2 regions of the Ochrobactrum sp. P6BSIII genome follow, and region 2 is predicted to be linked to the other one. Evidence: predicted binding sites of a transcription regulator. Region 2 holds the regulator's gene; the other holds the start of a gene.
The links. Region 2 encodes PhoB, which activates phosphate uptake and scavenging genes when phosphate is short. Its sites were predicted from a motif close to TGTCATNNANCTGTCAT; they were not measured.

Region 1 (15,306 bases), 280 kb from region 2:
GGACGGATTGATGTTGGCAGTGCCGTCACCGCCAACCCACTCGCCAGCGATCAGATTCTGATGAATTGTCATATGAACTCTCTCTCCCGATATCAGCCGTGCGGCCCTGATATATCTCACTTTCATTCGCGCATCGAACCAGCGAATGCAAGGTTGCAACGGGCTTTTAGCAGAAAATGTGAAAAGTATTACTTTTAAAATCCCAAAATCGACGTTCTTGTAAAATTGCCACACCCGACACCTTGCGAACCAGAAATTGCATTTAGGGCCTTGGCAAACAATCTTGCTCATTTATTGTGCACGCATCTGAAACACTGGCAGGAGGTATGAGATGCGCGTCGATTATCCATTCCCAATGGTGCCCTGTGTTTCTGCGGGCGCCTCTAATCGCTAGGTCCGCGGCCCGCCTCGCGGGCTGAGTATCGCTCCTTCGGAGCACCTTTCCAAAACCACCGCTGTTCGCGGCTCCTCCCGGAGCCGATCGTTTTGTTTTCTCAATCAAGGGCCAGTTCTGCGCGCGAGCACAGGCTGGTAATATGGATATGACTCGGTTTCGTTTAGATTTCCGGGGACCTGCGTTCCGCAATGTCCTCGGCTACACTTTCAGCCATTGGCGAAGTCAGCCCTTGCGGCTGGCGCTGATGATAATCGGCATGCTGCTTGCAACAGCCGCAGATGTTTTGACCCCGCTCTATTCAGGGCGGCTGGTCGATGCGCTTTCGCTTGGCAATAATGGTGCATGGGATGCCGCCATTCAGGCGCTTGTCGTGCTACTGGCGCTGGGCGCGCTGGCGCTGATCACCCGCCAGTTGACCTTCTATGTCATCACCGACTTCACCCTGAAGATCATGAGCGACATGGCGGCAAGTTCGTTCCACAAGTTGCAGCGGTTTTCGACCGACTGGCACGCCAATGCCTTTGCCGGATCAACAGTCCGCAAGGTTTCGCGCGCCATGTGGGCGCTCGATCTGCTCAATGACACGCTGATCGTGGCGCTGTTGCCGTCAATCCTGATGCTGCTTGGCTCGGTTGCGTTGCTGTCGTGGTACTGGCCGCTGATGGGGCTGCTGGTTGCAATCGGCTCTGTGCTGTTCATCGTCTGCACGATTGTGATTTCGCTTGGCTTTGTTGCGCCCGCTGCAACATTGGCCAATAGCTGGGACACGCGCATGGGCGGCTCGCTGGCCGATGCCATCTCCTGCAACGCTGTCGTGAAGGCATTCGGCGCGGAAAGCCGTGAAGATGTTCGTCTGTCCAAGGTCGTCACCAAGTGGCGCAGTCGCACGCGCCGCACATGGCTGATCGGCACGCTGAACGGCTTCATTCAGGGCGCGAACCTTCTGGTCATGCGCGGTGTTGTCATTGCCTTTGCGCTCTATCTCTGGAGCCAGGGCAAAGCCACGGCAGGCGACATCACCTTTGTTCTGACAGCCTTCTTCATGTTGCAGGGCTATCTGCGCGATGTCGGCATGCATATCCGCAACCTGCAACGGTCGGTCAACGACATGGAAGAACTGGTCGATATCGAGGCACAGCCCTATGGCATTGCCGACAGGTCTGGCGCTCCCGCCATCAAGATCGGTGCGGGCGAGATCACATTCGATCATGTCACGTTCCATTATGGCAACCATGAAGACCCGCTTTACCGCGACTTCTCGGTCAAGATCGATGCGGGCGAGCGGGTCGGCCTTGTCGGCCATTCCGGCTCCGGCAAGACCACCTTCGTGAAGCTGATTCAGCGGCTTTACGACGTCACGGACGGCGCCATCCGCATTGATGGTCAGAACATTGCTGAGGTCACCCAGGCGTCGCTGCGGTCGCAGATTGCCATCGTGCAGCAGGAGCCGATCCTGTTTCACCGCACACTGGCCGAGAACATCGCCTATGCCCGTCCCGGCGCGACACAGGCCGAGATTGAGGAAGCGGCACGCCTTGCCAGCGCGCATGACTTCATCACCCGGCTGCCGAAGGGCTATGCGACACTGGTGGGTGAACGCGGCGTGAAGCTGTCGGGCGGCGAACGCCAGCGCGTGGCCATTGCCCGGGCGTTTCTGGCCAATGCGCCGGTTCTGATCCTTGACGAGGCGACGTCCAGCCTCGACTCGGAATCGGAAGTGCTGATCCAGCAGGCGATGGAACGTCTGATGGTCGGGCGTACCACGCTCGTCATCGCTCACCGGCTATCGACGGTGCGCGCACTCGACCGGCTGCTTGTCTTCGACAAGGGTCAGATCATCGAGGAAGGCGACCATGACGCGCTGATCCGCAAGCCGGGCGGCATCTACCGCCGTCTGTTCGAACGGCAGGCGCTGGAGCTGACCAAGGGTCTCGAAGACGTCATTTAACCGACGAATATCGTCAGCACTTAAAGAATAGGGCCGGAATCACTTCCGGCCCTATTTTTATTGGGCTTTTTCTATTCATTGCGCGTTCAGATCACGTCCGGTATCACCCGCCGCTCAACCGTGGCTTGACATTTCCATGACAGAAATGTGACACGAAATTTCTCATATTTAGAAATGGTAGCAGGTAAGACATGTCTGGAGTAGTGGAAAACGCGGGCGAACGTCGCTGGAGCGATGCGGCCATTTTCGGCGCTTCGCATGTCTCGTGGCCAGTGCGCTTCGTCTGGGTTGCGCTTGCCTCCATCGTCCTGTCCGTTCTGCTCGTCTTCTCCGTCGAGTGGATTTTCCGCGGTTCGTTTGCCGAAGCCATCGAGTTTTTCCGCACCCCGCATAAGCCGGCATGGACAACGGTTGCCTTCTTCGTCGTGGTGCTGACCGCCAGCGACGCGCTTTTCGGGCGTATCCATTACGGGCTTTTCGTGGTTGGGCCGCTAGCGCTGATCGCCGCGACGACTGCGCGTGAAAAAAGCCTTTATCTCGGCGACCCGCTCTATCCGAGCGATTTTCTCTATGCGCGCCAGATCGTCGATCTGCTGCCGCTTCTGGTGCGTGAGCGTCCGTGGAGCGCTGTCGGCATCGCCCTTCTCCTGATTGCCAGCGCTGCGCTGCTGATTGCCGCAAGCCTTTTCTGGTGGCGTCGTTTCGACCGCATTCCCTGGAAAGGTCGCGCGCTTCGTCTGGCCTTCGCGCTACCGCTGCTCGCCTGGTTCGCTTTCATTTCCGACTATTCCAGTTTTTCACTGGCGCGCGACCGCCTGCGCGTTCTGCCCATCATGTGGGACCAGAAGGAAAATTACGCGCATAACGGTTTCACCATGGCCTTCATTTTGAACGTGCCAATGGCAACCGTCTTCGCGCCGGAAGGCTATTCACCGGAAACCATCGCGTCGATTGAACCGCCAGCGCAGCTCATTCCGGCAGCACTTGATACCGGCAAGCCCGACGTCATCATGATCATGAGCGAGTCTTTCTGGGACCCGACCCGTCTGCCGGGTGTGGCCTTCAGCGCCGATCCGATCCCGACCGTGCGCGCCGAACAGTCCGGCTATGTGTTCTCACCGGAATTCGGCGGCATGACCGCCAATGTCGAGTTTGAAGCGCTGACAGGCTTTTCCAAGGCATTCCTGCCTTCGGGCAGCATTCCTTATCAGCAATATATTCGCCGTCCGCTGCCATCGCTTGCAAGCTTCTTCAAGGAACAGGGCTATGCAACGCGGGCGATCCATCCCTATCGCCAGTGGTTCTGGAACCGCGGTCCTGTCTATGAAAACATGGGCTTCGACAAGTTCATGTCGGAAGAAAACATGCCGCCGTTGGAAAAGCGCGGCACGCTTGCCTCGGACGATGCGCTGACCACCGAGATCATTCGCGAGGCGGATGAGCAGCAGGACCCGTTTTTCTTCTTTGCTGTTTCGCTGCAAGGCCATGGCCCCTATGAGGCCAACCGCTATCCGGATTCAAAGCTCGATGTGCAGACCGACGCCAGCGAAGCTGTGCGCCAGTCGATCCGCACCTACTCGCAAGGCGCTATGGATGCCGATGCAAGCCTCGCCCGTCTGATGGAATGGGCATCGAAGCGCGAACGCGAAACCATTCTGGTGTTCTTCGGCGATCATCTGCCGCCGCTCGGCCCGGTCTATACCGAAACCGGTTTCATGCAGGATCGCGTCGCAAGCCGCATCGCGCCTGCCGCCGACATGCTTCTCCAGCATGAAACACCGCTGGTGCTATGGACGAACAAGCGCGGCGCGGAACGCGGCACCGGCACGATCAGCCCGGCTTTCCTGCCGATGCAGATACTCGAAATGGCCGGGATGCAGCATCCCTATTACACCGGCTTCCTGCGCCAGTTGCACGACCAGTACCGCATTGTTGATGCGCATGCCGTGTTCGATGGCGATGAAAATGCCGATGAAGGCTGGCAGCAGCGCCCGCCTTTCGCGCCGCTCCTGCGCGACTATCAAATGCTGCAATATGACATGATCTTCGGCAGCAGCTATGCACGAGACCGGTTCTTCCCGGCCCCGTCACAAAGCTAATCGCGGTGTTTATACCGGCGCCTTGCCGGCAGACTGGCGAATGATCAGCTTGTAGTCGATCTTTCGGGCCGGTGAGGTTTGGCCGTTCTCGATATGGTTCAACAGCATATCGGCTGCACCACGCGTCATTTCGAAGATCGGCTGGCGCACGGTGGTGATCTGCGGCGACACCATGCTGGCAATCGAGCTGTCATCGAAACCGACCACGGTGAGATCGCCCGGAACCGACAGTTTGTGGTCATGCGCCATCTGCACCACCGCCGCCGCCATATCGTCATTGGAGGCGAAGATCGCCGTCGGGCGATTTTCGAGTGACAGAAGTTTCTTTCCCGCCACAAGACCGCTGGCAAAACTGAAGCCGCCTTGCGCTTCATAATCGGGATTGCGCTCGATCCCTGCCGCTTCCAGCGCCCGGCGATAACCGGCCAGTCGCAATTCGGCGGAGCGGTGGGTCGGGTCGCCAATGATGATCGCAATCTTCCTGTGGCCGAGCTTCAGAAGATACTCCATCAGGTCGACGGTTGCTGCTTCGTCGTCGATGGAAACACTATCGGTCGGATGCACATTGACGTCGCCCGCCACGCGCGCAAACGGCATGGCCGAGGCTGAAAGCTCCTGCAAAATTTCCGGATCGTCCGACATGGGCGGCGTCACGATGATGCCGTCGAGGCCTGACGCATGGGCGGTTTCGATCAGCGCGCCACGAATATCGGCGCGGTTCTCGACCGGAAAGATCAGCAGGCGATAGCGCGTGCCGCGCAGGCGCTCCAGCGCGCCCATCTGCAATTCCGTCACATAGCTGGAACTGGGGTTTTCGAAGAAAAGACCGATCAGATGCGAACGTCGTTCCACCAGATTGCGCGCCGCCGCATTGGGCCGATAGCGCAGCTCCTGCCCCACTTCGCGCACCTTTTCGCGGATTGCCTCGCGCACATTCGGTTCGTCGTTGTAAACACGCGAAACGGTCTTGATCGACACGCCTGCCAGACGCGCCACATCGTGTATCGTCGCTCTTTTGCCTGTTGCAGCCATATGGGATCGTCTTCCTCCTCGAAGCGTTCGCTATTTTTGCGCACTCCCAAACACAAAACCGCTACACGCTTTTGTTGGAAATGCTCTAACCTGTTCGTCGGATAACGAAAAGGCCAAACGCTTCAGGGAATGGAACATATGCGGGATCGCGTCAGAAAACGCACTTCGCGCCCGTTATCGAGCGAAAACATGCCCCCGCGCCCCGGAACGACATCAATGATGAGTTCAGTGTGCTTCCAGACTTCATATTGCGGGCCGCTGATATAGACCGGCGCGCCGCCAATTTCGCCCAGTTTGACATCATTGTCTCCGACGACAAACTCGCCCTGCGGATAGCACATCGGTGAAGAACCGTCGCAACAGCCGCCCGACTGATGGAACATGATCGGCCCATATTCCGCCTGCAATTCGGCAATGAGATCAAGCGCGGCAGGCGTGGCGCTGACCTGGCCCTTGCCGTCGTCGCCAGCGTTCGTTTCAGGATTCCTCGCAGAACCCTTTTGCGGGTTTTCTTGCAACATTCTCTCCTCCCTCGCATGAGAACGGGCGAAACAGGTCCGCCCGTTCAGAATATGTAACGTCTATCCTGCACGCTTTACTGCGTCAGATCCATCACGACGCGACCTTCGATGTTGCCCTTGCGCATATCATCGAAGATGGAATTAACATTTTCCAGTTTCTCGGTGCGGATGGTCGCCTTGACCTTGCCGTCGGCAGCGAAATCGAGCGATTCCTGCAAATCGAGCCGGGTGCCGACGATGGAACCGCGCACGGTGACGCCGTTCAGCACCATGTTGAAGATTGACAGCGGAAAATCGCCCGGCGGCAAGCCGTTCAGCGCCACCGTGCCGCCGCGCGCCACCATGCCAAGCGCCTGTTCGAAGGCAATGGGCGAAACCGCTGTCACCAGCACACCTTGCGCGCCGCCATCGGTTTCCTTCTTGATATAGGCCGCCGGATCCTTGTTGGTCTTGGCATTGACCGTCACCGTCGCGCCAAGCTTACGAGCCAGTTCGAGTTTCTTGTCGTCGATATCGACGGCGGCAACGTTCATTCCCATGGCCTTGGCATATTGCACCGCCATATGGCCAAGGCCACCGACGCCGGAAATCACCACCCAATCGCCCGGTTTGGTGTCTGTCACCTTGAGGCCCTTATAGACCGTAACACCGGCACAGAGCACCGGCGCGATTTCGTTGAAATCGGCATTCTTCGGCAAATGGCCGACGAAATTCGGGTCAGCAACCACATATTGCCCGAAGCCGCCATTGACCGAATAGCCGGTATTGAGCTGTTCCTCGCAGAGCGTCTCCCAGCCACCGAGACAGTGGCGGCAATGACCGCAGGCCGTATAAAGCCATGGAACGCCGACGCGGTCGCCTTCCTTCACATGCTTGACGCCAGCACCCACGCCCGACACGAAACCCACGCCCTCATGTCCGGGGATAAATGGCGGATTGGGCTTCACCGGCCAGTCGCCTTCGGCGGCATGAAGATCGGTGTGACAGACGCCGGATGCCTGAATGGCAACCTGTATCTGTCCCGGTCCCGGTTCGGGTATCGGCACCTCGTCGATTGTCAACGGCTTGCCAAATGCTCGTACCACTGCTGCTTTCATTGTCTTGGCCATGAAGTCTCTCCTTCGTTATCGAATTGAGTTTCTTTCAAGCTGTTTCCCGATACGGGTCGGAAGAAATGAGTAACAGGAATATGGCGCACCCGGGTGCCGCGTCCAGCTTGCCGCGCAATGCAGCTTTCAGGACCATTCAAGGGTTGCCCGGGCATTTTCGCCCAGGCCCCTTCGCAGTCCCCTGGGAGGGTGAACCGATGCCGTTCTTCCAACGCAATACTGACCTGGAAGACGCAAATACGCTTTGATTAGACGCAATGCGGAGACGTTAATTCCCCGCTTTGCAGCACGCCCAGCGACGAGGACAAGGGGTGATTAGATTCTGGCTATGGCGTGCCGAAAATGGTGTTCTTCGAGAACCGGAGCGGAGCGTACTTAAAGGTACGTGAGCACCGGAAGCGGAGAAGAATGCCGTTTGCAGGCCGCCATAGCCTGAATATAACGCACTTAGTTTATACGCATGTCGTGATCGGAAAAACGGTTCCCACTTTTCCGCGACATGCTTTAGAAGAAGCCGAGTTTCTTCGGGCTGTAGCTCACCAGCATGTTCTTGGTGTTCTGGTAATGCTCCAGCATCTTCAGATGGTTTTCGCGACCGATGCCCGACTGCTTGTAACCACCGAAGGCCGCGTGGGCCGGATAGGCATGGTAGCAGTTGGTCCACACACGGCCCGCCTGAATAGCGCGACCGAAGCGATAGGCCCGCGTTCCGTCACGGGTCCAGATACCGGCGCCGAGACCATAGAGCGTGTCATTGGCAATCGACAGCGCTTCCGCATCGTCCTTGAAGGTCGCAACGGACACGACCGGTCCGAAGATTTCTTCCTGGAAGATACGCATCTTGTTGTTGCCCTTGAACACGGTCGGCTTGACGTAATAGCCGCCAGCCAGATCGCCCGGCAGAACATTGCGTTCACCGCCGGTCAGCACTTCTGCGCCTTCCTGACGACCGATGTCGAGATAGCTCAGGATCTTCTCAAGCTGCTCGCTCGAGGCCTGCGCGCCGATCATCGTTGCCGGATCAAGCGGATCGCCTTGCACGATGGCTTCCACACGCTTCAGCGCCTTTTCCATGAACTTGTCGTAGATCGACTCATGGACAAGCGCACGGCTCGGGCATGTGCAGACTTCACCCTGATTGAGGGCGAACATGACGAAGCCTTCAATGGCCTTGTCGAGGAAGTCGTCATCTTCGGCAGCCACATCCTTGAAGAAGATGTTGGGCGACTTGCCGCCAAGTTCCAGCGTAACCGGAATGAGGTTCTGGCTGGCATATTGCATGATGAGGCGACCGGTCGTGGTTTCGCCTGTGAATGCGATCTTGGCGATGCGGGGGCTGGATGCCAGCGGCTTGCCCGCTTCAAGACCGAAGCCATTGACGACATTGATCACGCCAGCTGGCAGAAGATCGGCAATCAGTTCCATCAGGACGAGGATCGAAGCCGGGGTCTGTTCGGCAGGCTTCAGCACCACGCAATTGCCAGCGGCGAGCGCCGGAGCCAGCTTCCAAACCGCCATCAGGATCGGGAAGTTCCACGGAATGATCTGGCCGACAACGCCCAGCGGCTCGTGGAAGTGATAGGCAACCGTGTCGTGGTCGATTTCCGAAATGCCGCCTTCCTGCGCGCGGATGACACCGGCGAAATAGCGGAAGTGATCGACAGCCAGCGGAAGATCCGCAGCGGTGGTTTCACGGATCGGCTTGCCATTGTCCCATGTTTCGGCAGCAGCGAGCGCAGGCAGATTTTCTTCGATGCGGTCGGCAATGCGGTTAAGGATCAGCGCGCGCTCGGCTGCGCTGGTACGGCCCCATGCATCCTTGGCGGCATGAGCGGCATCAAGCGCTGCTTCAACATCCGCAGCGTCGGACCGTGCCACTTCGCACAGAACCTGACCATTGACCGGCGAGGTATTTTCGAAATAGCGGCCAGACTTGGGTTCAACCCATTTGCCGCCGATGAAGTTTCCATAACGTTTGGCAAAAGCCGGCTTCACCGTCCGGCTGAATTCAACCTTATTCATGGTATTCTCCTCCCGAAATGACGCTGCTCCTACAGCGCTTCGACAAGGAGGATCGCGCGATAGCGGGGGAGAGTCATCCCGTGTTTTCACGCTCGCAAGATCATGTGTCGCAATATTGAGACAGTTGCGTCAGGTGATTTTGCAAAGGGATCAATGCGGGCGAATGATCTTCAGGCGGTTCAGCTTGCGGTGCAGCGTGGCCCGGCTGATGCCCAGAAGCACTGCGGCGGCAGAAATATTCCCCTCCGCACGGGCCAGCGCACGCAGGATGACCCCGCGTTCCGACTCCGCCATGTCCTCGCGCGGATCGGCATTCCAGCCGAGAATATCGGCAGCAGGCAGCGGGCCTGCCAGCGCCACATCATCGAGACCAAGCGCCAGACGCGCAGCCCGTGTCGCGCCAATCACCAGATCATCCTTGTCGACGGCGATCAAAGCGCCGCCGCTGCGGTCCACGCTTGGAGCCAGCATGATGCGGGCCTTTGGAAAAGCCTGCCGGAAGTTTTCTGCTTCGATCCGCCGCGCCGCATCGATCACCGCCACAGAGATGAGCTGCGCAAAGGCTTCCGTCAGATCGGAACGGCAGGATGACACGTCAAGCGCAGCCATAAGACGGCCTTGATGATCGTGGATCGGCGCCACCGTGCAGGACAGCCCGATATTGCGTGAATGAAAGTGCTGGTCGCGATGGATGGTGAGCGCACGCTGTTCAACGATACAGGTGCCGATGCCATTGGTGCCTTCGCATTCCTCGCTCCACACCGCGCCCGTCCACAGGCCCCAGCGATAGAACGTGTCGTCGTCGCTTGCCGCACCGCGGCGCTCTACCGGCACGCCTTCGCTGTCGGCCAGAAGCACGCAGCAGCCGACGCCGCCGACCGCCATGTAAAGGCGATCCATACTAGCCTGCGCCACGCTGACCAGCCGCTCCACCCGCTCATGCGCGGTGCGGAACTCCCTCTCGGAAAGCGTGCGCACGGTGCCCGGATCGGCAGGGTCGAGCTTGTGCAGTTCGGCAGAACGCTGCCATGACGCCACCAGCGCCGAGCGGGCAGAACCGCCGGTGTGGATTTCGGACAGAACACGGTCCGCATGAACTCTCTCTTGCGGTGCACCCATCTTTCTCCTCCCAGGAAGGCTGGAACCGCTGAATTCGCCTTGAACATTCCCGGACAACAGAACCGCTATAAAGGTCTGCCGGGCATGTTCCTGATGATAATGGCCTGTTCCCCCACAACTGGCAAGCGCATCGTCAAAGCGAAGAAACAAAGACGGCCCGGCAGAAATAATCGCCGGGCCGTGAAATGTGGTCTTTGGGAGGTTAGTACTTATCAGGAGGTATGCACCTCGTGAGAGGTGTGTTTTTATAAACGGTGCGGAACCAATCTAGTTGATGCCACCCGGACAAAAATACACCAGTCCGAGCTGTATCGGGAGGAATCGATCAGTATCCGCACCGCATTCTAAAAGTAATATTTATAAATTTTTAAGTATAAAAAGTCTTAAAGTACATGAGTAAACTATCATAAAGAAGAATAATTGAAAATTACAATCATTTGATTGCTATTAGGAACCCGCAATAAATGGTGACAAGGTTTTTTCTTTGTTTTGAATGAAATTATTCAATGCTTCCGCCTCTGCGGCACTGAGGCGCAAGCCAAGCTTGGTGCGACGCCACAGAATATCTTCCGCCGTGCAAGCCCATTCATTTTCAATGAGATAGGAGACTTCAGCTTCATAGAGATCAGCGCCGAAATGGCGACCAAGATCAGCGAGCGATGCGGCCTTGCGGAGCAGCACATGAACACGCGTTCCATAGAGCCGGAACAGGCGGCGGGCATGGACTGGCGTGAGAAATGGATAGGCCGCCTGTACTTTCTTTAACTCGCTGTCGAAAGCAACTTCCTTGAAATCACCACCGGGCAGTGCTGCCGCATGGGTCCATGGCGCACCCTTCTTGCCCAGATGATGCTCGATCTTTTCCAGCATATGTTCGGCAAGCTTGCGCGCTGTCGTCAGCTTGCCGCCGAAGACATTGATGAGTGGTGCGAGACCGGCTGGCGCGTCGTCTTTCAGAACATAGTCGCGCGTTGCTTCCTGCGCCTTGCTGGCGCCGTCATCATAGAGCGGACGCACGCCGGAATAGGTCCAGACCACATCTTCGCGCCGCACAGGTTCGGCGAAATATTCGCTTGCTGCAGCACACAGATATTCTGTTTCGGCTTCAGTGATCGCCACCTTGGCGGGATCGCCCTTATAGTCCTGATCGGTGGTTCCGATCAGGGTGAAATCATCTTCATAGGGGATCGCAAAGATGATGCGACCATCATTATTCTGGAAGAAATAAGAGCGCGGATCGGCAAACTTCTTGCGCACCACGATATGGCTACCCTGCACCAGACGCACATTGTGCAACTGGCGGTCACCTTCGACACCCTGCAAAACCTTATCGGCCCACGGACCGGCGGCATTGACCAGCAGACGTGCGCGGATTTCTTCCTGATGTCCGGTGTCGGCGTTCTCAATCGTGATTGTCCAGCCCTGACTGTCGCGCCGTGCGGCCACGACCTTGGTCCGGGTGCGAATGGACGCGCCACGGTCAGATGCATCGCGCGCGGTCAGCGCTACGAAACGGGCATCATCGACCCAGCAATCGGAATATTCGAATGCCTTGGTGAAAAGCGGCTTCAGCAGCTGAGCAGCAGGGTCAGTGCGCATATTCAGCGTGCGTGTCGCCGGGAGTTTCTTGCGGCCACCCAGATGATCGTAGAGAAACAGACCCAGCCGCAGCAGCCATGCCGGACGCACCCCGCCTTTATGATAGGGCAGCACAAAGCGCATCGGATGGATCATATGCGGCGCATTGGCCCATAGAACCTCGCGCTCCATCAGCGCCTCGCGCACCAGACGAAACTCGTAATGCTCCAGATAACGCAGACCGCCATGGATCAGCTTGGTGGCGCGGGAAGAAGTGCCGCTCGCCAGATCGTTCATCTCCGCCAGGAAAACAGAAAAGCCGCGCCCGATCGCGTCGCGTGCAATGCCGCATCCGTTGATGCCGCCACCAATAACGAAAATGTCGAATATTTTTTCCTGCGCCATGGCAAACCTTGAAAGCGGCTTTCAGAGCGTTTGCAGCAGACAGACGCTCGAACATTCATTTTAACGCGCGTCACCCGACGCGCCTCAGAACACCAAAGCGAATATAAAACTATTTAATACGAAAGCAAAGCGAAAATAAACGAAACTACCCCGCTTTGGTCGCCGCCCCGCTATCATTAAGGGTTTCGATCAGCTCAACCTCATGTTCTGCACACAGATCACGCAGCTGCTGCGAGGAGCAGCGGTCGGTGATGAAGGTGTTGATCTGCGAAATATGGCCAATGCGCACCGGTGCAGTGCGTTCCAGCTTGGTGGAATCGGAAACGAGGATAACGTGGCGCGCATTGGCGATAATCGCCTGCGCGACTTTCACTTCGCGGAAATCGAAATCGAGCAGCGCACCGTCTTCGTCCATGGCCGAAGCACCGATGATGGCATAATCAACCTTGAACTGGCGAATGAAGTCCACTGCCGCCTCACCCACAATACCGCCGTCGGACGAGCGGACCACGCCGCCAGCAATGACCACTTCGATGGAAGTGTGCACACGAAGCGTATTGGCGACATTGATGTTGTTGGTGATGACCATCAGTTCGCTATGGTCGATCAGGGCATGGCTGACAGCTTCGGTCGTGGTGCCTATATTGATGAACAGGGACGCGCCATCGGGGATGATTTCAGCTGCCGCCCTGCCGATCGATTCTTTTTCATTGGCGGCGATCCGGCGGCGGGCCTCATATTCCATATTCTCAACGCCGGAGGGATAAAGCGCCCCGCCATGAATGCGGCGCAGCAGGCGTGCGCGGCACAGATCGTTGAGATCCTTGCGCACGGTTTGCGGCGTGACATCAAAAGCCGCAGCCAGATCGTCCACCAGAACCTGCCCCTGACGGCGTGCAAGGTCCAGAATTGCATTGTGACGAGGGGTAAGCTGCATTTTTTGCCCGCGCTGAGTTTGTTAGAATTGCGAGCCTGTAATGTCTCTGTTTTCGGAGAGAAAGCAACTGCCTATGCCTATCTGCACCGTTTTCGCAGCCTGTTTTGTTTTCACGCATTATCCTACGCAAAACCGCTTCGCACTTTTGCTGGAAATACTTTAGCCGGGAATACAGGGATCGCGGACGGACAACGAAACCGCTCAATCATCGCCCAAAGTGCTGTTGTACATATTGTGCAGCTTGCAGGCCACTTCGGTCCGGTTGGCTGCGCCGATCTTGCGCATGATATTATGGACATGCGCCTTCACAGTGCCTTCGCTCATGCCAAGTTCGAAAGCGATCACCTTGTTGGAGCGACCAATGCGAATCGCATGCACCACCTCGATTTCGCGCGCGGTCAGCAATTCGCCCAGCACATCCTCATCGATATCGGGCGGCGGCGACTTGATGGCCATGGAAGCGGGAATATACATGCCGCCCGCGCTGGCGAGATGGATGGCCTCGACGCAAACACGAACATCGACCGAGGTGGGGATATAGCCTCTGGCGCCGATTTCCATGGCCCGCACCACCTGCGCCCACTCCTCACGTTCGGCGAGAAGCACAATCGGCGATGGTGACCACATTTCCACGAGGGAGCGGATTTCTTCGGAGAAGAACGGATCGGCAAGCCGCTTGGCGCCGATATGCAGCAAAATGACAGCACTGCCGTTGAACGCCTTCGCCTGCTCTACAAAGGCGTAGCACGTCACCGGCATTTTCAGCCCATTCATCAGGAGGCCGTTGAAAAGGCACTCCCGCTCCAGATTGCTTTTGCATACGAGTAGCAAATGGCGGTCACTGTTCGGCAGAACGCCGACACCAACCGCTCCATTGTCTCTTTCTTTCGGTACAGCCCACAGACTGGCACCCCTGGCATCCAACATCGGCGCGTCTCCCCGGCACGAAGGTTTACTAACTCCTACACAGTGATCCGCCGGTCCTGCCCCGCCGCAAGATCGGTATTTAAATGATGCTTATGACTTATATTGACGAATTCCCGCCATTCCATAGGCTAATATTGCTACCTCAAAGCAATCGTGTCATTAATTTATGTTAGCAAGTTCGAAAATTTATGTTGTCCGTAAGAGCGACTTAAACAGTAGGAAGATATAAAACTATATCTTTCGTTTAGTACGGAAGTGTTATGCATAGTGGCAGAGGCATTGCGGCACCTTCGGTGGGGGTGCTGATCGACTTACTGGAATCTTCTCCGATTCTGGCGGACCTTGATGCGCATGCGATTGGTGCTTTGGCTTCTCTTGTCATCACGGAAAACAATTTTACCACCGATACCGTCATCATAGAACAGGGTGAGCGCGTCAGAAACGTGCATATGGTCGTGTCTGGCTGGGGCTGTGTCTATCGCGATCTGTCCGGTGGCCAGAGGCAGATTATCGACTTTCCGATGCGTTGCGATTTCATCGGCCTTCGCACCGCAGATGGCTATAGCTACAATACGATATCCGCCATCACACCGATGAAAGTCATTGAAATTCCACTGGCTTCTCTCGAAAGCGCGATCCGGCGTGTTCCACGTCTGGCAATGATCTTCATCGAGCTTTTGTCGCGACAGCGCGCCATGCTGATCGAGCATCTGACGAATGTCGGTCGCCGCAGCGCCTTTGTGCGGACCGCACATCTGCTGCTGGAATTGTCGGACCGGGTCAAAGCCTGCTGCATTGACGATCCCGATTCCTATTATTGTCCCCTGACGCAATATCAGCTGGCCGATGCGTTGGGACTGACGCCGATCCACCTCAATCGCATGTTGCGGGATCTGCGCGAGGAAGGGCTTGTCCTCTTCCGCTCAAACCGGGTCGAGATCCTCGATCGCCAACGCCTTGTTGCGCTCGCGGAATATGACGGCGAGTTCATGCGCATGTCGGTTTTCGACCGAAAGCGATAAACACATATTCGTGAAGAGAAGAGGTTTCTGGAAAATCGGGAACAGCTTCCAGCATCTGAATGGTCGGAGTGAGAGGATTCGAACCTCCGACCCCCTCGTCCCGAACGAGGTGCGCTACCAGGCTGCGCTACACTCCGAACCAGTTGGTCGCAACCAGACGGTGCGACCGTTGAGGCGGCTTATAACGCTG
Region 2 (15,306 bases):
TGATCGATCTCTCCGAGCGTCGGCTCTATGAGAATGCCATTCCCGAACTGGAAGACATGCTCAACAAGGCGCTCGGCAAGCATCCGGAAAAAGCGCCTGAAACCATTCACGTCCATTTCGGTCTGGCCGAGAACCCGGAATTCGAGCGTTTCGGCAGGCTTTTGTTCGATTGGTTCCGGGCGCCGTCGCTGGAAGTGACGATCAAAGCGGGGGAGTGGGCGCGTATCCAGAAAATCGGCTTCTCCAATATTTCGAAATTCTCGAAACATCAAAAGGAGCGTTTTGAGGATGCGCTCGACCGCTACACCCAGCGCGAATGGCGGGCGGCCAAGCCGAAAGTTCCGGCGCGTTATTCCGTGGCGACGCTCTGCGATCCGAAAGAGGCGATGCCGCCATCATCCATGGCGTCCCTGAAGCACTGGGCGAAGATTGCGGCGCGACTTGGTGTTGAGGTCGAACCTATCGGTAGGAAGGACCTCTCGCGTCTTGCCAATTACGATGCGCTGTTCATCCGCGAAACCACATCGATTTCCAACCACACCTATCGCTTTGCGCGCCGGGCGCAGCAGGAAAACATGCCGGTCATCGATGATCCGATTTCGATGATACGCTGCACCAACAAGGTCTATCTGCACGAGCTGATGCAGGCCAATGATGTGGCGGTGCCTCAGACCGTGATGATTGCGGGTGAAGAGGATCTGGAGCGGGCTGCCGATCTGCTGGGCTTTCCGCTGGTCATCAAGATACCGGATTCCTCTTTCTCACGCGGCGTGAAGAAGGTGAGTGATCTGGGCGAGCTGAAAGCGCTGGCGATGCTGTGGCTTCAGGATAGCGATCTTTTGCTGGCGCAGAAATATATGCCGACCCGGTTCGACTGGCGCGTCGGCGTTCTCGACGGTAAGCCGCTTTTCGTCTGTCAGTATATGATGGCGAAAAACCACTGGCAGATTGTGAAGCACGATACCGGCGGCAAACCGCTTGAGGGCGGCTTTCGCACCTACACGCTGGCAGAAGCCCCGCAAGCGGTTCTGGAAACCGGGCTGCGCGCCGCGCGATGCATCGGCAATGGCTTATACGGTGTCGATCTGAAGGAAACCGATGACGGTGTCGTGGTGATCGAAGTCAACGACAATCCCAATCTCGAACACGGCATCGAAGATGCGGCGGAAAAGGATGACGTCTGGATCAACCTGACCAGGTGGTTCACCGACCGGCTGGATCGCAAATAAAGCAATAGCGGTCCGATCCGGGCCGCTTTCACTTTATTATCCGAAGATGTCTTTACGCCGGATTACATCGGCGTGAAGCAGACCTTGGTGTGTCCGGCGCCAATGAAGCCGAGACGGCTTGCAGCACCCTTGGAGAGATCCAGCACGCGTCCTTTGATGAACGGGCCGCGGTCGTTGATGCGCACGACGAGCGACTTGCCATTTCTCTGATTGGTAACTTTGACCTTGCTGCCAAGCGGCAGGGAGCGGTGCGCTGCGGTTAATCCGGCTGGGTTCATACGTTCACCCGATGCCGTGCGGGAGGTCAGGGCGTACCAGGAGGCACCGCCGCATTGCTGTGCCGAGGCTTCGATTGCACTGACAGCGAGAAGGCTGGTTGCTGCAAAGCCGAGCATAGCCATACGGGTCTTGAAGTTCATACCAGTTCCACTAGTTGTTAACGGGGCGCTTTGACAGTTTTGCTGAGAAAGACCTGAGCGAAGTGGAATCTAAATGTGGCGATGACGTGGTTCGAATGAGAACATTGTGCGGTAATTGAATCTATATCCGCAGCGGAAAATCATCCTATACTATGCGTTGTTTACTTATATTATGAAACAAAACTGAGGAATATTTGGAAGGATTCAGTTCGATTGCTGTAAAAGCGTTTACGATTCGTTAGGAATCTGGCGCTGGGCTGAGCGCGTCCATGTTTTCAGGCGTGGAATCCAAGAAAAGCTGCTTGCGACCTTTGTTGCGCTTGCGTCTGACCCTGCAATTTTTATTTGTAGACCAAGTTTTGAAGCACCTTCTAAAAGTTGTCGAAATGCGGCCTTTTCCGGGCAAAATTACAATTCTGGCGTGTGAGTGGTAATTTTCACAGGTCGTCTTTTTGTTATCCACAGGCCGGAAAACGGGGCTTATGACGTTTCTTTGACCGTGCAGCCAGTGCAATTTATGGAAGAAATCCTGCTATAAGCCTGTTGTGAACAGGTGCGATTCCAACGGAAAACATGCAGGACGATCCTTCTGACACGAACACGAATGCCTCCGTTCCGGCGATCTCCGCTGGCAAGCGGGTGCTGTTTCTCGTGCTCGGATTTGTCATGCTGGCGCTTGGCATTATCGGTGCGCTTTTGCCGGTCATGCCGACAACGATCTTCATCATACTGGCGGCGTGGTTCTTCGCGCGGTCTTCGCCCAGGCTTGAAGCACGGCTTCTTCGCGATCCGCGTTTTGGCCCGCTGATCATCAAGTGGCGCGACCGTGGCGCCATTCCGCCAAAGGCCAAGCTCTATGCCTGTCTGGGCATGACTGTTGGCTACGGGCTTTTCTGGTGGGGCGCTCATCCGGGCCCGCTGCTGGCAATTGCCGTGACGATTTTCATGCTGGGGTCTGCGGCTTATGTGCTTTCGCGACCCAGCGAATAAACGGCTTCAACCGACCGGCCCTTCACGATAAGAGTGGCGCAATTGCCATGGGAGCCAACAATGAATTTGCCTGCCGTCAATCCGCTGATCGATCAACTCTCCGCGCCGCCCATTCCGGCTGTGCAGGCCTGGGCGCGGGATTATGACGGCAGCCACGGTCCGCTGATCGATCTTTCGCAGGCGGTTCCGGGCTATCCGCCGCATCCTGACATGTTGCAGTTTCTGGGCGAGGCGGCGGGATCGCTCGCCTGCGTTGGCTACGGACCGATCCAAGGCGAGGCGGTGCTGCGTCAGGCTTATGCCGCACATGTCGCTTCGCTTTATGGTGCATCGATTGAAGCGCACAATGTGCATGTTACATCTGGGTGCAATCAGGCTTTCATTGCAGCCATCATGTGCGTGGCTGGCAGCGGCGATACGGTGCTGACGACCGATCCGTTCTATTTCAACCACCGCTCTTCGCTGGAAATGCTCGGCATCAAGCCAGCTTCATTTCCATGCCGTGCGGAGAATGGCTTTGTGCCGACGGTCGAGGATGTGCGGGCGGCGCTGCATCCCGGTGTGAAGGCGCTGACGCTGGTTTCTCCGAACAATCCGACTGGCGCGGTCTATCCGCCGGAACTGCTTGGCCAGATTTACGCGCTCTGCCGCGCCAACGGCACATGGCTGATCCTAGACGAAACCTATCGCGATTTTCTGCCGAATGCCGATGAAGCGCCGCATGGGCTGTTTGGCGAGGCCGACTGGCCATCGCATCTGATCCAGCTCTATAGTTTCTCAAAATCCTTCTGCATTCCGGGGCATCGTCTGGGGGCGATTGTTGCGGGTGCCGATATGGTGTCCAATATCGCCAAGGTGATGGACAATCTGCAAATCTGCGCCACACGCGCCCCGCAGGTGGCTGTTGCCCGTGCGCTTGCGCCGCTGGAAGCCTGGCGCAATGACAACCGCAAGGAGATTGCGCGCCGGGCGGCAGCACTTCGTTCTGTTATGGCGGGTGTCGATGGCTGGCGCGTCGAGGCGGTGGGAGCCTATTTTGCCTTCGTGCGCCATCCCTTTGACGGTGTATCCTCTGTGACGGTGGCCGAGCGCCTTGCGAAGTCGCTCGGCATTGTCACATTGCCGGGCGTCTTCTTCGGTGAAGGACAGGAAGCCTTTCTGCGTTTTGCCTTTGCCAATGCCGATGTAGCGGGCATTGAGGCCACGGGAGCCCGTCTGCCGCGCCTACGGCTTTGATTCCCATAACAGTTCCAGTAGCTCTTCCAATGCCTGCGAAACCCCACACAATTGGTGGCGCGGAGCATTGATACAAACCTGTAACATTACTGTCATATGAATGTAATATAGAGCGCGTAGACGGCTACTGACGCTAATCGTCATAGGCTTTTTACAACAGGAGCTGCTGCTCATGAACAAGATGATTTCCTCGACCGCGGCGCTGGCCATTGCTGCCGTTCTGTCGGTTTCCGCTGCCCAGGCGCGCGATCAGATTCAGGTTGCCGGTTCCTCGACCGTGCTGCCTTATGCAAAGATCGTCGCTGAAACCTTCGGCGAAACCTTCCCGAACTTTAAGACGCCGGTTGTTGAATCGGGCGGTTCGGGCGCTGGTATCAAGGAATTCTGCAAGGGCGTCGGTGAAAACACCATCGATATCGCCAATGCATCGCGCGCCATGAAGGACACGGAACTGAAGTCTTGCGTCGACGCTGGCGTCAAGGACGTTCAGGAAGTGCGCTTCGGTTATGACGGCATCGTATTCGCGACCGACGCAAAGGGTCCGGATTGGAAGCTGAAGCCGGAAGACGTCTACAAGGCTCTGGCTGCCAAGGTTGTTGTCGACGGCAAGCTGGTCGACAATCCAAACACCAAGTGGAACCAGGTCAACCCGAACCTGCCGGATTGGGACATTGCTGCCTACATCCCGGGCGAAAAGCACGGTACCCGTGAAGTTTTCGAAGAAAAGGTTCTTGCTGACGGCTGCAAGCACTCGGGCGCTCTGGACGAAATCAAGAAGGCCGGTCTCGACGACAAGGCTGCCGCTTCGGCCTGTATCGCAGTTCGCAAGGACGGCAAGGCTGTCGACATCGACGGCGACTATGCTGAAACGCTGGCTCGCATCGACTCCAACAAGACCGGCGTTGGCGTTTTCGGCCTCTACTTCTACGAAAACAACGCCGACAAGCTGAAGGTTGCGACCGTCAACGACATCACGCCGTCGGCTGCCACCGTTGCCTCGGGTGAATATCCGGTTTCGCGCCCGCTGTTCTTCTACGTGAAGAAGGCTCACCTCGGCGTCGTTCCGGGCCTCAAGGAATATGTTGATTTCTTCCTGAACGATCAGATGATCGGTCCTGACGGCCCGCTCGCTGAATACGGTCTGGTTCCGGCTCCGGACGCAGAGCGCGAAGCACAGCGCGCTGCCTTCACCGACGGCAAGACGATGGCTGCAAAGTAAGACTAAAACTGTGGAACGCGGGGATGAAACCTCCCCGCGTTCTTCTCCTTTCGCGCCATTCTAATATGAGAGGCGCAATCGCGCGGAACTGACAGTCTGGTCATAGGGGTCATGTCTTTGTCGTTTCGCATTTTTCAGGGCAACCGGGGAAATTGAATGTCCTTCTTTCTGGTTCTCGTTAGCGTCATTGCAATCGGGTTAGTCGGCTTCTTTATCGGCCGTCAGCGCGCTGTTGCACTGGACAAAGCGCAGCCTGTCGCCCCACAAGGGCCGACGGCCGAGAAAATGCATTCCCGCCCGCATTATCATGGCTGGTGGGTTTTCCTCGTTTCTGCATTGCCTGCAGTTCTGTTTCTTGCTGTCTGGGCCATCGGAGCGTCTGTATATCTCGATCACAGCGCCTCTTCGCGCCTGCCCGATGCGGTCGAGGGTGGTTCCTATACCAATCGCAGCCTTCAGCTCGGTATGGTGCGCGGTCTCGCCAATGGACTTGAGCGCCTGACGCCGGCTGAGCTGGAAAGCTTCCCGTCCAACTATCAGGATGCGCGCACGGTTCTCGGCAATAAGGGCGTGGCTCTCGCGACCGAGGGCCAGGACTACATGGTGCCCATCGCCCTCTATCTGAAGAAGGCGACGGACCTGACGCATACTATTGGCGCTGCCGTGGCGCTGGTCATTGCTGTTGCCGGTCTGATTTTCGGCCTCTCCACGATCAACCGCCGCATGCGCGCCCGCAACAATGTCGAGCGTATCGTGCTGTGGGGGCTGATCGCCGCCTCCGGCATCGCTATTCTGACAACCATCGGCATCATCTGCTCGATGCTGTTCCAGACGATCAGCTTCTTTCAGGCTGTTTCCCCTTGGGACTTCTTCTTCGGTACGGTCTGGGATCCGCGCTTTGCCGCTGCCGGTTCCGGTGGTGAAACGGGCCAGTTCGGTCTGATCCCGCTTCTGGCCGGTACACTCTATATCGCGCTTGTCGCGATGCTGTTCGCGGTTCCGGTTGGCCTGTTCGCCGCCATCTACATGGCCGAATATGCCTCGCCGCGCGTGCGCACGGTGGTCAAGCCGGTGCTGGAGCTTCTGGCCGGTATTCCAAGTATCGTCTACGGCTTCTTCGCCCTTGTGACGGTTGGCCCGTTCCTGCGTGACCTTTCCGCCGCGATTGCGGGCGGGCAGGGCTTCATCATGGCGCAGAGCGTTCTGACCGCCGGTCTCGTCATGGGCGTGATGCTCATTCCTTTCGTGTCGTCGCTCTCCGACGACATCATCACTGCCGTTCCGCGCACGCTGCGCGACGGCTCGCTCGGTCTTGGCGCAACCCGCTCCGAAACCGTCAAGCGTGTTGTGCTGCCTGCGGCTCTGCCGGGCATTGTCGGCGCACTTCTGATGACAGCCTCACGCGCCATCGGCGAAACCATGATCGTGGTTCTGGCGGCAGGCGTTGCGGCACGTATCAATATCAATCCATTCGACGCGATGACCACCATCACGGTGAAAATCGTCAATCAGCTGACCGGCGATCTTGAGTTCAACTCGCCGCAGACGCTGGTTGCCTTTGCGCTCGGCATCACGCTTTTCGTCCTGACGCTGATCATGAACATCTTTGCGCTGCACATCGTGCGCAAGTACCGGGAGCAGTACGAATAATGACCGATACGACCTTCAACGCAAGCGGCGCGGTTTCTGCAAAGCCGGTGCGCCGCGATATCGGGCTCAAGCGCCGCTATGCCGCCGAACGCCGCTTCCGCCTCTATGGCATTGCTGCAATCGCCATTGGCGTGTTCTTTCTCTGCGCGCTGCTGTTCTCGGTTTTCTCCAAGGGCTACACCGCTTTCTGGCAGACGACGCTTTACCTGCCGGTGAAGCTTGAAGCGCAGGTGATCGATCCGGGCAACAAGCGTGCGACCGATCCGAATGTGCTGATCACAGCGAACTATCCGCTTCTGGTGCGCAACGCCCTTGCTGAAAAGCTTGGCGTGTCACCCACGGACCGTCCGGCTATGCGCGATCTCGGTCGCTTCTATTCGGATGGCGTACGCATTCAGCTTCGCCAGATGGTGATGGACAATCCGTCACTCATCGGCACGACGCAGACCGTTCCGGTTCTGGCAGGCGCAGACATCGATTCCGCCTTCAAGGGGCAGATCGACCTGACTGTGCCCGAAACGAACCGCAAGGTTTCTGACCGTCAGATCGGCTGGATGAAGACGCTTTCGGAAGAAGGCGTCATGAAGGAAGCCTTCAATACCGGCCTCTTCACCTATGGCGCATCGAGCCGCCCGGAAACATCCGGTCTCGGTGTGGCGCTGGTCGGCTCGCTCTATATGATGCTGATCGTGCTGGGTCTGGCTCTGCCTATCGGCGTCGCCGCATCGATCTATCTGGAAGAGTTCGCCAAGAAGAACCGCTGGACCGATATGATCGAGGTGAACATCAACAACCTCGCAGCCGTACCGTCCATCGTGTTCGGTCTGTTGGGTCTGGCAGTTTTCGTCAACTTCTTCGGCCTGCCGCGGTCGGCTTCGCTGGTCGGCGGTCTGGTTCTGACGCTGATGACGCTGCCGACGATCATTATCGCAACGCGCGCCGCTCTTCGCGCCGTACCGCCATCAATCCGCGCCGCAGCGCTTGGTCTCGGCGCTTCCAAGACACAGATGGTCTTCCATCACGTCCTGCCGCTTGCCGCACCCGGCATTCTGACGGGCACCATCATCGGGCTTGCCCATGCGCTTGGTGAAACCGCTCCGCTTCTGCTGATCGGTATGGTGGCTTTCGTGGCGGATGTTCCGTCCACTCCGATGGAACCGGCGACCGCCTTGCCTGTCCAGATCTATATGTGGGCCAATGAAGCAGAACGCGCCTTTGTGGAACGCACGTCCGGCGCTATCATCGTCCTGCTTCTGTTCCTGGCCGTGATGAACATTGCAGCAATCATTCTGCGCCGCCGGTTCGAGCGCCGCTGGTAAACGGGAGTCGAAGCTATGAACTTGATGACAGAACGTACTCTCGAGAAAGCCGTAGGAGAAAAGATGAACGCCAACGCCAGTTCCGTAAAGATGCGCGGCGACAAGGTTTGCGTATTCTATGGTGAGAAGCAGGCCCTTTTCGACGTCAATCTGGATGTTCCGGAAAAGATGGTGACGGCGCTGATCGGTCCTTCCGGCTGCGGCAAGTCGACATTCCTTCGCTCGCTCAACCGCATGAACGACACGATTGAAGGTTGCCGCATCGGTGGCAAGATCACCCTCGACAATGAGGATATCTACGATCCGAAGATCGATGTGGTGGAACTGCGCGCCCGTGTCGGCATGGTGTTCCAGAAGCCGAACCCGTTCCCGAAGTCGATCTACGAGAACGTGGCTTACGGCCCGCGCATTCACGGTCTGGCCCGCTCCAAGACCGATCTTGAAGAAATCGTCGTGACGAGCCTTCAGAAGGCCAGCCTGTTCGAGGAAGTGAAGGATCGCCTTCACGATGCGGGAACGGGTCTTTCCGGTGGTCAGCAGCAGCGCCTGTGCATTGCACGTGCGATTGCGGTTAGCCCGGAAGTCATTCTGATGGACGAACCCTGCTCGGCGCTCGATCCGATTGCCACGGCAAAGGTGGAAGAGCTGATCGACGAACTGCGCCAGAACTACACGATCGTCATCGTCACCCACTCCATGCAGCAGGCGGCTCGCGTTTCGCAGCGCACCGCCATGTTCCATCTCGGCAATCTGGTCGAAGTGGGCGATACGGAAACGATGTTCACTGCGCCGACCGAAAAGCGCACGCAGGACTACATCACCGGACGCTTTGGCTAACGGACTGGGGCAGGGGACAAGTCTCCCTTGCTCGCGGACTGTGCCAGAACCAACAGAAGTGCGGCTTCCCCGCAATTTATATTACGAGGTCTACCATGCCGTCTCAGCATACCGTTCGTTCCTACGATGAGGAACTGAAGTTTCTCACCCACAAGATCGCCGAAATGGGCGGACATGCGGAACGTATGGTCGAACAGTCGGTCGCCGCTATTGTCAACGCGGACAACGCTCTCGCACAGCGCGTCATTTCCGACGACCTGATCCTCGACGCCAGCGAACGCGAAATCGACGACAAGGCCGTGATGATCATCGCCAAGCGTCAGCCAATGGCTGTCGATCTGCGCGAGATTATCGGTTCGATCCGTATCTCCGCAGATCTGGAGCGTGTTGGCGATCTGGGCAAGAACATTGCCAAGCGCGTTGCAGCCGTTTCGGAGTCCCGCCAGCCGGTCAAGCTCTATCGTGGCCTTGAAACTCTGGCCGAACTGGCGCTGACCCAGCTGAAAGACGTGCTCGACGCCTATGCGTCGCGCTCGGTGCAGCAGATCAATGTCGTGCGTGATCGCGACGACGAGATCGACGCCATGTACACCTCGCTGTTCCGTGAGCTGCTCACCTATATGATGGAAGATCCGCGCAATATTTCTGCCTGCACGCATCTTCTGTTCTGCGCCAAGAATATCGAGCGCATCGGCGACCATGCGACCAACATCGCGGAGACCGTCTATTACATCGTGACCGGCCTGCAGATGCCTGCCGAACGACCGAAGGAAGACCTGAGCCACGGCATCGTCGTGGATGAGGCACGCAAGCCCTGAGTAAGCGCTGCGTTTGGAGCACATCAGGACGGCTTTGCCGAAAGGTGCTCCAAATGCGGTGGAGAATGAGTGAATAGCGCGGCGACACGCGGTCGATGGGGGGACGTGTATCTTCCGCTCGCCGGATTTTAATAGGGAATATTGGATGTCACAGGTACCCAAAATCGCTGTGGTGGAAGACGAAGAAGCGCTGAGCGTTCTGCTGCGCTATAATCTTGAGGCTGAGGGCTATCAGGTGGATACGATGCTACGCGGCGACGAGGCTGAAATCGCGCTGCGCGAGAACGTACCGGATCTTCTCATCCTCGATTGGATGCTTCCTGGCGTATCCGGCATCGAACTGTGCCGCCGTCTGCGCCAGTGGCCGGAAACGGAACGTTTGCCGGTCATCATGCTGACCGCTCGCGGTGAGGAAAGCGAACGCGTTCGCGGCTTGAGCGTCGGTGCTGACGATTACGTGGTGAAGCCGTTCTCTACCCCTGAGCTTCTGGCTCGCGTCAAGGCCATGCTGCGTCGCGCCAATCCAAGCCTGCTGTCGCATGTGCTGAAGGTCGGTGACCTGGTGCTCGACCGCCAGCAGCATCGTGTTTACCGCAAGGAAAAGGAAGTTCGTCTTGGACCGACGGAGTTCCGCCTGCTGGAATATTTCATGATGTCGCCGGGTCGCGTGTTCTCACGCAGCCAGCTTCTCGATGGTGTCTGGGGACCGGACATTTATGTCGATGATCGCACCGTCGACGTCCATGTCGGACGCCTGCGCAAGGCTATCAACTTGGGTCGCGCGCTCGATCCGATCCGCACGGTACGCGGCGCCGGTTATTCTTTCGGCTGATTGAACTTCGATAAAAACTGCTCTTTGAGCCCGTCTTTCGTGACCGAAAGGCGGGCTCGATCACTTTTGGACGTGCCCGTTTTGCCAGTTGCTCAAGCCACCCGATTCGGCCAGATGAGGCGCTGAAAAGCCCTAAAATGGCCAATCTCACGGAATGTTACGCAGCTTGCATCAAAGTTGAAGGAACCGGCGCAGGACTTGCTAAAACAGTTACGCCGCAGATTTTCCCAGCCCGATGAAGCAAGATATATCAAAATTTTACAGCAGTTGCGAATTAAGGCAGCGATGTGGCCTGTATTGGGGAACTATGATTTCCATCAAATCAAAGGTTTATCTCTTTTCTCTAGGTTCATTAAGAAATTATTAATAGTTTTGAATGGTTTGTGTGGGTAATTACGCTCGTGATTCGGGTTTCATTTGCAGCCGTTTCGATGGTTTCAGCAATTTCGGAATTTGACCCATTGCCTTTTTTTGGCCTAAAAATTCCAAAACCTTGAAGAAGACGAGCGACGGCAGGTTGTTTGATTTTTGATCTTCGCTTGCTTTGACTTGCACCGCAGCTAGACCCGCACTGGTCATTATTGGCCTTCGGATCGACTGCTTCAGTTAAGGGTCCTGAATATGAGACTGAGCCGTTGACGCGCGCTGGTAATTGGAAGCTGCCTGTATTGGCAGGACTGCTCGTAGCGCCCTTCGTAGTGACGGGCTGCACGACGACCGGCACCACAGCCAAGACTGAGAAGACGGCGGCTGTAAGCCACGTCAAGTCGGTTAACGGCGTCAAGACCTATACCTACACGGCGAAGGACAAGGAGTGCCTCGAGCGCGCAATGTTCTTCGAATCGAACCGTTCCAGCCCTGATGGTCTGATGGCCGTTGGTACGGTCGTCATGAACCGCCTCGCATCGGGCCGTTATCCGGATACGATCTGTGGCGTTGTTGGCCAGAAGAACCAGTTCGCGCCCGGCGTGCTCAGCCGCAAGATGGAATCGGGCAAACTGCCCGACGTTCAGGCCGCAGCCGATGCTGTGCTGAAGGGCCAGCGCCATCCGAAGCTGAAGAACGCCATGTTCTTCCACACGGCTGGCCTGTCATTCCCGTATGACAACATGCATTACGTGCTGGTTGCCGGCGGTAATTCGTTCTACGAGAAGCGCAATCGCGACGGTTCGTTGCAGAACCCGGTGCCGCAGGAGCCATACAATCTGGCTCTCGCCTATTCGCCGCAGTCGCCATCCACGCCGCAAGATCCGTCTTATGACGTGACGCTGCCACAGGCCGGACCCGTGCCGGAAGCAGCGCCCACCGTACAGGTCGCGCTGGCGGATGCCGCAAAGATGGAAACCTCTATACGGGGCAGCGGCCTTGGCCCGCAGGCACGTGGCAATCGCCTCTCGCACCAGAATGGTGTAGCGCAGGCACAGCCGCAGATTCAGCAGGTCGCGTCCTACCAGCCGCAATTCGATACGTCTGCGCCTGCCAGCCAGCCGCAAACGCTCGGCTATGCCGCAGCAGACCAGAAGCAGGCCGATGCAATCGGCGCGCTGCTTCTGTCGCAGGATCGTCCAGAAACGCCTCTATAAGTTGATTTGAACAGCTTCGGTGCGGGCTAATCTTTCCGATTGGCCCGCATTTTCATTTGAGCCCCGCAATCTGCCGTAATTAGCGGGGGCGAACTACGACCGGACGATAGATCGGCTGATAGAGCATGATTGGCCGGTCGTAAAAATCGACGCGGTTTTCCCATGCGCGGCGATCCGCCCGGCGGTCGAGATCGAGCCGTTGCAGACAGTTGGCAAATGCGTCGGTCCGAGGCTTGAAACCATAGCCGAGACATGTCCGTTCATCGGCAGCGCGGCGCTCTTCCGGCGTCATGGTGACACAACCGGCCAGCAGGCCTGCAAGTCCCAATAATACAAGCGCTTTCTTGTTCATTCTCTTTGCTTTCCATATCGCTGACCGCAGCATCGAGTATAGACCATATCCTGAAAAGAACGTGGTTTAATTGCGCCATCTGATAAACTGGCGGCGAGTGTACAGAAGTGATTCTTTCATGGCGCCCCCTTTCTTGAGGGAGGCGCTTTCGCATCAAAGAGGTCCGCAGCCCATGGCTCACGATATGCAAAATCCCGTCATCGATCCGGTAAAGCTCGAACGTCTGGCTGAAGTAGCCGTTCGCGTCGGCCTGCAATTGCGCGAGGGGCAGGATCTGATCATCACGGCGCCTGTTGTTGCCTTGCCGCTGGTTCGACTGATTGCCAAACATGCCTATAAGGCGGGCGCGGGTCTGGTGACGCCGTTCTTCGCCGATGACCAGATTGCGCTGGCTCGCTATGAAAATGCGCCGGATGCGAGCTTTGACCGTGCTTCGACCTGGCTCTATGAGGGCATGGCCAAGGCTTATTCGGAAGGTGCGGCGCGTCTTGCGATTGCTGCCGACAATCCGATGCTTCTGTCCAGCCAGGACGCCGCCAAGGTCTCGCGCGCCAATCGCGCCAACTCCAAGGCCTATCAGCCAGCGCTGGAAAAGATCGCCGGTTTCGACATCAACTGGAACATCGTTTCCTATCCGAATGCGGCATGGGCGCAGCTGATGTTCCCCAATGAGCCGGAAGAGGTGGCGACCCGCAAGCTGGCGGAGGCCATCTTCGCCGCTTCGCGCGTTGATGTGGAAGATCCGATTGGTGCATGGGCCGCGCATAATGCAGCGCTTCGCACCCGCACCCGCTTCCTGAACGGCAAGGCTTATAGCGCCCTGAACTTCAAGGGTCCGGGCACGGATCTGACGGTTGGGCTTGCCGATGGTCACGAGTGGCATGGTGGCGCGTCGACGGCCAAGAACGGCATTACCTGCAATCCGAATATTCCGACGGAAGAGGTTTTCACCACGCCGCATGCCTTGCGCGTCGATGGCTATGTCGCCAGCACCAAGCCTTTGTCGCATCAGGGTACGCTGATCGAAAACATCGCAGTGCGTTTCGAGGCGGGCCGTATCGTCGAAGCCAAAGCGACCCGCGGCGAAGAAGTGCTGTCGAAAGTGCTCGACACGGATGAAGGCGCGCGCAGGCTGGGTGAAGTGGCGCTGGTGCCGCACTCCTCGCCGATCTCGCAAAGCGGCCTTCTGTTCTACAACACGCTTTTCGATGAAAACGCCGCGAGCCATATCGCGCTTGGCCAGTGCTATTCCAAGTGCTTCATCGACGGCGCCAAGCTGACGCCGGAACAGATCAAGGCGCAGGGCGGCAATTCCAGCCTCATCCATATCGACTGGATGATCGGTTCCGGTGAAATCGATGTCGACGGCATCAAGCCCGATGGCAGCCGCGAGCCGGTGATGCGTCGCGGCGAATGGGCCAGCTAAGAGCTGGCTAGCAGAAATTGAAAAGGCCGGGATTTTTCCCGGCCTTTTGTTTGACTGTTTGAGGGTAAGCCTCAGTTCTTTTCCTGCACATGGGCTTCGAGGAACCAAAGCGCCTTGTCCAGCGAGCGTGATGCGGCGGTGAAAATATCCGCCGTGTTGTCGTCGCCCGCTTCGTCCGAATCCTTGATCGATTTGCGCAACAGGTTGGCGACATCGCCATAACGTTCAATCAGCGCGCCCAGATGATCGTGAACCGCATAAATATCGGTCGGATACGGCTTCAGTTTCGTCTCCTTCACGACGATCTGGGACGTGCCATAGGCTGTGCCGCCAAGCTGAACCGCGCGTTCGGCAATGGTGTCGATGTGATCGTCGAGTTCGGTCCTGAAGCCGTCGAGCATCTCGTGCACTGCGATGAATTGCGGCCCCTTGAGGTTCCAATGCGCCTGCTTGGTGATCAGCGCAAGATCAATGGTCGCAGCCAGATTTTCGTTCAGAAGCGCGATCATGGTCGTCTTGGTATTGGAAGGAAGATCGTTGCGGGTTGCATGCGTCGACTTATTGGACATTTTATCCTCATATCCTTTGCACAATCAGGCGCGAGCGATTGGCCAGCTCGCAGCGATTGGGGAAATCGCCAGCGTGGGGGCGGTCGAAAAGACGCACAAACGGCACCGTCAAATCTGTAAAAGGCCCGTATTGCAGCAAAACTTGCTGTCGCAAAGGCAACAACAAGACCTTCCCGCACCCGGCGAGATAACGCCTGCCGGGGGATTTTGTTCCGCAGGAAATGCCGAAAATCGTAAGAACCACTGGTCTTTGAGAGTGATTTGGTGTCGGCTCATTACGGTTAGGCTTGTCGCGGGACCAATTCTCATTTACCCGGAAGTGCATGAAGATACTCGCCCTCGATACCGCCGCTTCCTACTGCGCCGCAGCCGTCTATGACGCTGGCCGCGATGTCGTTCTTGCTCAGGTCAGTGAGAATATTGGCAAGGGGCATGCAGAAGTGCTGATGGATTATGTCGGGCGTGCACTGACGGAAGCGGGCGTCACGATAAAGGATATCGACCGTGTGGCGGTGAATATCGGCCCCGGTTCTTTCACGGGCGTTCGTATTGGTGTTTCGGCGGCGCGAGGCTTTGCGCTGGCGCTCGGCTGCCCGGCCATTGGCGTGACGGCATTCGAGGCGCTGGCTAACGAGACACTTGCACGAGTGCCGGGCAAGCCGGTGACGATCCTGCTCGACGCGCATCGCGGCGAGATTTATGGGCAGACATTCGACGCTAATGGTGCTGCTCTGTCCAAGCCATCGGTTTTGTCGCGGGAAGAAGCGGAAGCCTTTGCAGGCAATGCGCCCCTCGAAACCGTGCTGGCCGGATCGGCGGCAAGATCG

Region 1: the regulator PhoB is predicted to act here: its motif matches at 2,482-2,498, upstream of FHW00_RS00010 (LTA synthase family protein).

What each region holds. Positions count from the first base shown of each region.
Region 1 is NZ_JACGXB010000001.1:24-15,329, forward strand. It holds gene FHW00_RS00005 (ABC transporter ATP-binding protein) at 543-2,345, shown strand; gene FHW00_RS00010 (LTA synthase family protein) at 2,537-4,444, shown strand; gene FHW00_RS00015 (LacI family DNA-binding transcriptional regulator) at 4,454-5,476, opposite strand; gene FHW00_RS00020 (DUF779 domain-containing protein) at 5,599-5,997, opposite strand; gene adhP (alcohol dehydrogenase AdhP) at 6,072-7,106, opposite strand; gene adh (aldehyde dehydrogenase) at 7,611-9,128, opposite strand; gene FHW00_RS00035 (GAF domain-containing protein) at 9,279-10,247, opposite strand; gene glpD (glycerol-3-phosphate dehydrogenase) at 10,695-12,230, opposite strand; gene FHW00_RS00045 (DeoR/GlpR family DNA-binding transcription regulator) at 12,376-13,167, opposite strand; gene FHW00_RS00050 (response regulator transcription factor) at 13,369-14,094, opposite strand; gene FHW00_RS00055 (Crp/Fnr family transcriptional regulator) at 14,355-15,116, shown strand; tRNA gene FHW00_RS00060 (tRNA-Pro) at 15,177-15,253, opposite strand.
Region 2 is NZ_JACGXB010000001.1:277,185-292,490, reverse strand. It holds gene FHW00_RS01300 (RimK family protein) at 1-1,229, shown strand, start outside; gene FHW00_RS01295 (septal ring lytic transglycosylase RlpA family protein) at 1,292-1,648, opposite strand; gene FHW00_RS01290 (YbaN family protein) at 2,222-2,638, shown strand; gene FHW00_RS01285 (aminotransferase) at 2,705-3,874, shown strand; gene FHW00_RS01280 (PstS family phosphate ABC transporter substrate-binding protein) at 4,047-5,093, shown strand; gene pstC (phosphate ABC transporter permease subunit PstC) at 5,250-6,743, shown strand; gene pstA (phosphate ABC transporter permease PstA) at 6,743-8,062, shown strand; gene pstB (phosphate ABC transporter ATP-binding protein PstB) at 8,126-8,899, shown strand; gene phoU (phosphate signaling complex protein PhoU) at 8,995-9,717, shown strand; gene phoB (phosphate regulon transcriptional regulator PhoB) at 9,863-10,549, shown strand; gene FHW00_RS01250 (hypothetical protein) at 10,943-11,128, opposite strand; gene FHW00_RS01245 (cell wall hydrolase) at 11,185-12,132, shown strand; gene FHW00_RS01240 (hypothetical protein) at 12,212-12,484, opposite strand; gene FHW00_RS01235 (aminopeptidase) at 12,657-13,910, shown strand; gene dps (DNA starvation/stationary phase protection protein Dps) at 13,982-14,479, opposite strand; gene tsaB (tRNA (adenosine(37)-N6)-threonylcarbamoyltransferase complex dimerization subunit type 1 TsaB) at 14,803-15,306, shown strand, end outside.